DNA from 2 places in the Noviherbaspirillum saxi genome. Region 2 is predicted to be linked to the other one. Evidence: predicted binding sites of a transcription regulator. Region 2 holds the regulator's gene; the other holds the start of a gene.
The links. Region 2 encodes sigma-54, which starts transcription at its own class of promoters, with help from an activator protein. Its sites were predicted from a motif close to TGGCANGNAANCTGCTTT; they were not measured.
Positions count from the first base shown of each region.

Region 1: D3871_RS04555 (circularly permuted type 2 ATP-grasp protein) is a predicted target of sigma-54. The motif match lies at 1,802-1,819, and genes of this name have one in related genera.

Region 1 is NZ_QYUO01000001.1:940,169-944,357, forward strand. Features, by position in the region: gene D3871_RS04550 (alpha-E domain-containing protein) at 1-316, opposite strand, end outside; gene D3871_RS04555 (circularly permuted type 2 ATP-grasp protein) at 318-1,730, opposite strand; gene D3871_RS04560 (sodium:solute symporter family protein) at 1,862-3,898, opposite strand; gene D3871_RS04565 (DUF4212 domain-containing protein) at 3,888-4,163, opposite strand; gene D3871_RS04570 (sensor histidine kinase) at 4,163-4,189, opposite strand, start outside.
Region 2 is NZ_QYUO01000001.1:3,190,270-3,194,458, reverse strand. Features, by position in the region: gene D3871_RS15100 (deoxyguanosinetriphosphate triphosphohydrolase) at 1-126, shown strand, start outside; gene D3871_RS15095 (enoyl-CoA hydratase/isomerase family protein) at 175-1,260, opposite strand; gene hpf (ribosome hibernation-promoting factor, HPF/YfiA family) at 1,413-1,760, opposite strand; gene D3871_RS15085 (RNA polymerase factor sigma-54) at 1,860-3,341, opposite strand; gene lptB (LPS export ABC transporter ATP-binding protein) at 3,359-4,099, opposite strand; gene lptA (lipopolysaccharide transport periplasmic protein LptA) at 4,101-4,189, opposite strand, start outside.

The sequences.
Region 1 (4,189 bases), 2.3 Mb from region 2:
CGGTGGTCAGCGTGCCGCGCACCGCGCGCGCATTTTCCCGGGCCTGGGTCAGGCATGAAACGATGGATGAAGGATTGTCCGGATCGCGCACCATGAAGTCGAGCACGTCCTTTGGCGTGAGCAATCCGTATTTGTGGTCGAATTCACTCAGCAATTCAGAAATGCCGAGCATGGCGCGCCAGCCCTGTTCAGCCGCTTCGGCCGATTGCGGCAGCAGCGCGGTCTGCACATTCACGTCCAGCATGCGTGCGGTGTTTTCCGCACGTTCGGTATAGCGGGCCATCCAGAATAAATGGTCTGCGGTGCGACTCAGCATGTCATCTCTCCAAAACCCAGGTGTCCTTGGTGCCGCCGCCTTGTGACGAATTGACCACCAGCGAGCCTTCGTTCAAGGCCACGCGGGTCAGGCCTCCCTTGACCATGGATACGGTTTTTCCTGATAGCACGAAAGGGCGCAGGTCGATATGGCGCGGCGCGATGCCGGCATCGACATAGGTAGGGCAGGCCGACAAGGCCAGCGTCGGCTGTGCGATGTAACCGTCCGGCTTGGCAAGCAGGCGCTGCCGGAACGCTTCGATTTCCGCCTTGGTCGATGCCGGTCCGACCAGCATGCCGTAGCCGCCTGCGCCATGGACTTCCTTGACGACCAGTTCCGGCAGATTGTCCAGCGTGTACTGCAGGTCTTCCTGCTTGCGACACTGGTAGGTCGGCACATTGTTCAGGATGGGATCTTCCGACAGATAGAACTTGATCATGTTCGGCACGTAGGGATAGATCGACTTGTCATCGGCCACGCCGGTACCAATCGCATTGGCCAGCGTGACCCGTCCGGCGCGATATACCGACAGCAGTCCCGGCACGCCCAGCGATGAATCGGGGCGGAAGGCAAGCGGATCGAGGAAGTCGTCATCGATGCGCCGATAGATCACATCGATGCGCTTCGGACCGCGCGTGGTGCGCATGTAGACTGCATTATCGTCGACGAACAAGTCCTTGCCTTCCACCAGTTCAACGCCCATTTGCTGCGCCAGGAAGGCATGCTCGAAATAGGCCGAGTTGTACATGCCTGGCGTCATGACCACGACGGTTGGATCTGACACGCCGACCGGCGCGACCGAACGCAGGTTATCCAGCAGCATGTCCGGATAGTGCGCGACCGGCGCGATCTTGTAATGCGCGAACAGTTCGGGGAAGAGGCGCATCATCATCTTGCGGTCTTCCAGCATGTACGACACGCCGGACGGCACGCGCAGGTTATCTTCCAGCACGTAGAACTCGCCTTCGCCAGCACGCACGATATCGACGCCGGCAATGTGCGCATAGATGTCGGACACCACCGAAATACCCTGCATCTCGGGGCGGTATTGGGCATTGCGGAAAATCTGCTCGGCCGGTACCACCCCCGCCTTCACGATATTCTGATCATGATAGATATCGTGAATAAACATATTCAACGCCTTGACGCGTTGCACCAGGCCGGCTTCCAGCTGTGCCCATTCCTTGGCCGGAATGATGCGCGGGATGATGTCGAAAGGGATCAGCCGCTCGGTGCCGGCGTCGTTTCCATAGACCGCAAACGTGATGCCCACCCGGCGGAATATGAAGTCGGCTTCGGTACGCTTGCGGTCTATGACCTCCGGCGGCTGCGTCGACAGCCAGTCCTGGAAGCGCCGGTAGTGGGTTCGGACAGAAGCTTCGTCCGCATACATCTCGTCGAAAAAGTTCGGCATGGCTTTGCTTGGATGGTTATGCAATCAGCTTAGCGCAGACGTTGCCGTCCGCGCTGAGTTTGATCATGGTTAATGCCAGAAACGTGCCAGTAAGGAAGTTTCCGCTGCTTTTCCGTGCGTGACCGACCTTGTTATGGCAAGCGGATATGGTCGACCAAGGCTTCGGTGCGCCGGTCCGGTGCGGCGGTGCACAGGCTGGCCAGCGCGATAGCCAGGAAGCCGGCAGGCACGCCGAACACGCCGGCGGAGATCGGGGCGATCCCGAACCACTGATTCAAGGATGAGCCGCCGAGTGCCGGATAGGTGCGGATCATGTAATACACGCATACGGCAAACCCGACCAGCATGCCGGCGATTGCACCCTGCTGGTTCGCCCGTTTCCAGAAAACGCCCAAAACCAGGGCGGGGAACAAGGTGGATGAAGCAAGCGAGAAGGCAGCGCCCACCATGGACAGGATATCGCCGGGCTTCAGCGAAGCTGCATAGGCGGCGATCAGCGCCACGACCAGCAACAGCAGTTTCGAGATCGTCACACGCTTCTGGGTGGATGCCGTCGGATCCACCGTCTTGTAATAAATGTCGTGCGACAGAGCATTCGAAATGGTCAGAAGCAGTCCGTCGGCAGTCGACAACGCGGCTGCCAGCCCGCCGGCCGCCACCAGTCCTGAAATCACGTAAGGCAGGCCGGCGATCTCGGGCGTCGCCAGCACCACGATATCGCCATCCATCACGATCTCGGCCAATTGCACGATGCCGTCACGGTTCATGTCGGTGATGGTGACAAGCGGATTGATCTTGTCCACGCTCGCCCAGTAGGACACCCAGGACGGCAGTTTGGAGAAGGGAGTGCCAACCAGCGAAGTGTAGATATCGTATTTCACCAGCACCGCCAGCGCCGGCACCGTGATGTACAGCAGCATGATGAAGAACAGCGTCCAGAATACCGATTTTCGTGCCTGCCGCACCGTGGGCGTCGTATAGAAACGCACCAGAATATGGGGCAGGGCGGCCGTTCCCATCATCAGGCACAGGACCAGCGCCAGGAAGTTGTTGCGCTTGGTATCGGATGCTTTCTGGGTCTTTCCGGGAAAGGGCGTTTCATGGGCGACCACTGGTTCCGAGCGCGCCAAGTTGTAGGCCTTTGCTTCGCGCCATTTGCGTTCGGCCTCGGCCACATCACGGGGATACGCCGCCAGCGTTCTGCCGGCGGCCTTTATTTCGATCAGCGACGCATTGCTGCGCTTGAGATCCTCGACATGGTGCTGCATGTCGACCAGGCCGTCTTCCCATGATTTGGGCAGGTTCTTCAGGCGATTGTCATATTCGGCCGCGCGTTGACGGAAGATATCGCGCACCTGCTGTTCCATCGGGTCGCTGTTGAGTTCCTTTTCGCGTTCGCTGAGCTTGGAAAGCGCGGAGCCATAGGCCAACTGCGGAATCGGGACGTTGGTATGCTTGACCGACAGCCACATCACCGGAATCATGTAGGCAATGATGATGATGATGTACTGCGCGACCTGGGTCCATGTGATCGCCCGCATGCCACCCAGAAAGGAGCACACCAGGATACTCGCCAGGCCGAGGAAGATGCCCACCGAAAAATCGACCCCGGTAAAGCGCGAAGTAATCAGGCCGACACCATAGATTTGCGCAACCACATAGGTAAACGACACTACCACGGTTGCAATGACTGCAAGCACGCGCACGATATTGCCGCTATAGCGCCCGGTGTAACGCGCCGCGAGAAAGTCCGGAATGGTGTATTGCCCGAACTTGTTGAGGAAGGGGGCAATCAACAGCGCCACCAGACAATAGCCGCCGGTCCAGCCCAGGATGTACGCCAGCCCGTCGAAACCCATGACGTACAGGCCGCCCGCCAGACTGATGAAGCTGGCTGCCGACATCCAGTCTGCGGCGGTTGCCATGCCATTGAATAATGGCGGCACGCGTCTTCCCGCCACATAGTATTCGGAAACATCCGAGGTGCGGCTGATCACCCCGATCCCGGCATACAGCACGATGGTCGAGAACATGAACATGTAGCCTATCCACGCACGCGGAAACCCTTCTTTCTCGAGGATGGCCAAGGCGATCAGGAATACGATGAAGCCGAGCGTGTACCAGCTGTAATAGATAGAGAGGCGGCGTGAAAACGATTTATTCGGCATCGGCAGGCTCATCGTCAAGCAGCCGGTCGAGGCGGCTCATGTGTTGCATATAAACGGCGACAATCACTAGGTACAACACCGTCAAGCCCTGGCCTGCCATATAAAAGGAAAATGGCCAGCCCAGGATGGTAAAGCCGGATAGTTCGCGCGCGAAGAAAGTCAACCCGAACGTCATCGAAAACCATATCGCAATCAGCACGCCGGTAAAACGCCGCACGCGGCGCCAATACAGGGCGCGGCGATACAAGACGGTCTGGGCATCCATCAGCCGATATCCTCGATGAAGTCGGG
Region 2 (4,189 bases):
TACCAGGTAACCGAACGCGGCAGTCAGCAGGCACGGGCGCGCAAGGTGTCCGACTATATTGCCGGCATGACCGACCGCTATGCGATGCGCGAGCACCGCCGCTTGTTCACCGTCGGCGAAATCTGAATGCCTCGCAGACGCTGCATACACTGCTCAGCGTAGATCGGATCTCTATCAGGCAAGGTCGCGTAGCGGATGCGCATATGCTGGCCACGCCGGTTCGAAAAATCGTGCAATCATTGCATCATCAACCGCTTCCAGCGACGGTGGATTCCAGTTCGGCGTATTGTCCTTGTCGATGACCACCGAGCGGATGCCTTCCAGCACCTCCCCGCTTTCAAAGCTGCGGCGCACCATCGTGCGTTCCATCCGCAGGCAATCGGCCACGCTCATCGCCGCTCCCTGCCGCAGCTGCGACAAGGTCACGCACATCATCAGAGGAGAGCGCTTCTGCATGACTGCAAGCGTATTCTGTGCAAACGCGTCGCCATCGTCCGCGAGCGAGGCGGTAATGGTGCTTACGCTGTCATGTGCGAAATGGCGGTCGATCGATGCATGTTGTGCCGCAAGCTTGCTGGCAGCCGGATCGATCTGGGTCTTGAACGGTGCAGCGAACTCGGCCGCGGCAGCGCGTACATCGGTCGCTGTCGCCAGCAAGCCCAGCAGCGTGGCCAGCTCCGACGCAGGAACAAATACATCGGCCAGCCCCGCATACAGCGCATCTGCCGCGCCGATCACTTCGCCGGTCACGCCGAGATAGGTACCCAGCTGCCCGGGTGCGCGCGAAAGGAAGTAGCTGCCGCCGACATCGGGAAACAGTCCGATATTCACTTCCGGCATCGCCATCTTGGTACGCTCGGTAACGATGCGCAGCCGGTTCGATTCACCGCCCTGTGCCACCCCCATACCGCCGCCCATGACGATGCCATCCATGATCGCAATGTACGGTTTCGGATAGAAATGGATCAGGTGGTTCAGCGCATATTCTTCGGTAAAAAAGTCTTCCAGCAAGGCGCTGTCCCCGCGTGGCGTGGCGCTGCCTGCATCGTGGAAGAAGCGGATGTCGCCGCCGGCACAGAATGCCCTTTCGCTGCTGCTGTGAATGAGCACGGCACGTATCGCCGGATCGTTGCGCCATGCAAGCAGGGCCTGCGTGATGGAGCGCACCATGGCCAGCGATAGCGAGTTGAGCGCCTTCGGACGGTCCAGTGTGATGACGCCAAGATGGTGATGGATCGCGGTGCGGACGAATTCGGTCATGGAGAGGCGAGTATGGATTCGAAACGCCATATTCTATCGGCTATGCGATTGCGGCGTCGGTCGCGGCGCCGACATTCAAGATACCGCCAACAAAAAAGGGCGCCCATGGCGCCCTTCATTGCGATGCCGGTTTGCCCGGCGTGGATCACGATTTACGCGGCTGTCGGTGCTTCCGGCATGCGTTTGTGCGCTTCGCACTGATGATCCTGCATCTTGGTCTTGTACTTGATTACCTGGCGGTCCAGCTTGTCGATCAGCGTATCGATCGCCGCGTACAGGTCTTTGGCAAAGCTTTCCACATGTATGACATTCCCCCTCAAGCGCAGATTGACTTCGGCTCTTTGCCGCTTATCTTTTTCAGAGGGCTTTTCAACCCCGAGGATGACTGCAATATCAATGACATGATCGAAATGGCGAATAATCCTGTCCAGCTTGTTTTGCACGTATTCGCGAATGGCAGGTGTCAAATCGAGATGATGTCCACTGATTATGAGATTCATACAGCGCTCCTATGGATGGCGTCGCTGGAGGTTCGCAAACGTGCCCCGGAATGCGTAGACCGGCTACGCTGGAACACAGCAACATCACTACAACAAAGACTACAAGGATTTGCGCAGATTGACTGGAGGAATTTTCAGGGCTTCACGGTATTTTGCGACAGTACGTCGTGCCACGACCATGCCCTGTTCCCCCAACATATCCGCTATTTTGCTATCTGAAAAAGGATTCTTGGGGTCTTCTGCTCCTATCAATTGTTTGATCAGGGCCCGTATCGCCGTCGATGAAGCTTCTCCCCCTGCTTCCGTGGCGACGTGGCTACCGAAGAAATACTTCAACTCGAACATGCCATGGGGAGTGAGCATGTATTTTTGAGTTGTTACCCGAGAGATAGTGCTCTCGTGTAAACCAAGTGTATCAGCAATTTCACGCAAGACAAGGGGGCGCATTGCAACTGCCCCGTGCGAGAAAAAATTCCTCTGCCGATCGACAATTGCCTGTGCAACACGCAGGATGGTATCGAAACGCTGACGCATGTTCTTGATCAGCCATTTCGCTTCCTGCAATTGTGAAGAGAGTGATCCCTCACCTTTGCTCTGCTTGAGGATATTCGCATAGAGCGCATTGACGCGCAGTCGGGGCATGACATCGTGATTGAGCATGACTTGCCAGCCGTTCTTGGTTTTTTTCACAATCACGTCCGGCACAACATAATCTGATGCATCGGACGCATATAGCGCACCTGGGTGCGGATTGCATTGCTTGATTACGTATTGTGCTTCGCGCAGATCTTCATCGTCGCAATCGAGCGCTTTTTTCAGCTTATTGAAATCGCGCTGGGCGAACAACGACAGATGCTTTTCCACGATATCGAGCGCACGCCGCCGCGTCACCATCGGTACTTTCGGAAAGCGGCGGATTTGAATCGACAGGCACTCGGACGCATTGCGCGCGCCGACACCGGCCGGCTCGAAACTTTGCAATAGTTTTAGCGCGACATTGAGGTCGTCGATGTCGATGTCGAGCTCTTCCGGAAGACGCGCATGAATTTCTTCCAGCGGTTCATCCAGATAGCCGTTGTCATTGAGCGCATCGATGATCAATTCCACCAGTGCGCGATCGCGTGGTTCGCGCACCGTCAGCCGCATCTGCTCGAGCAGGTGTTCGCGCAGCGTGGTTTCATGCGCTTCGAGCTGAGGACGCGCATCGTCGTCTTCCGGCGCTTTTGAGGTGCGGGCGACATCGTCGAAACTCCAGTCGTTGTCGGAGGCTGTCGCATTCTCGCCGCCTTCGCCGCCCTCAAAATTACCTTCTCCTTCTTCGCGCGTGGTCGAAGACGATTCCTGGACCGGCGCTTCAGAAGTGTTGCTGGCCGGCGGCGTGTTGATCGCACCATCTGCCAGCAATCGCACTGAATGATCGAGCGGATCGTCGACGCGTTCCAGCATGGGATTGTCGGAAAGGATCTGTTCCAGCTCCTGATGCAGCTCGAGCGTCGACAACTGCAGCAGACGGATAGACTGTTGCAGTTGCGGGGTCAGCGCGAGATGTTGCGATACGCGAAGTTGGAGTGTCTGTTTCATGCCTGTCTGCTTCTTCCTTACATCCGGAAGTGCTCGCCGAGATAGACCCGGCGCACGGATTCATTGGCAATAATGTCGTCAGGTCGGCCGCTTGCCAATACCGACCCCTGGTTAATGATATAGGCGCGATCGCAAATGCCCAGCGTTTCGCGCACGTTATGGTCGGTGATCAGCACACCGATACCGCGCTCCTTGAGAAAGCGCACGATGCGCTGGATTTCAATCACCGCGATCGGGTCGACGCCGGCAAATGGTTCATCCAGCAGCACGAAGCGCGGATTGGTCGCCAATGCACGCGCGATCTCGACCCGGCGCCGTTCGCCGCCGGATAGCGACAGCGCCTGGTTTTCGCGCAGCCGTTCGATCTGCAGCTCGGCCAGCAATCTTCCGAGGCGCTTGTCGATTTCCGCTTTAGGCAGCGGCTTGTCATTGACCCGCTGTAATTCCAGTACTGCGCGGATATTGTCTTCCACCGTCAGCTTGCGAAATACTGACGCTTCCTGCGGCAGGTAAGACAATCCAAGTGTCGCACGACGATGAATCGGCATGCGCGATATCGCGACGCCGTCGAGGTCGATCTCGCCGGAATCCGATGGCACCAAGCCGACGATCATGTAAAACGACGTGGTCTTGCCGGCCCCGTTCGGGCCCAGCAATCCGACCACTTCACCACTTTCCACCTGCAGCGACACGTCGTGCACAACCTGTCGAGTGCCGTAACTCTTTTGCAAGCCGCGAACGACCAATGTGCTTGCCATGCTACTTGTCCTTTGCGTCATTGCGCGGCTGTATGATCGCCTTGATACGCCCGCCGCCAGGCTTGGTTTCGCCCGATGGTGTATTGTTGA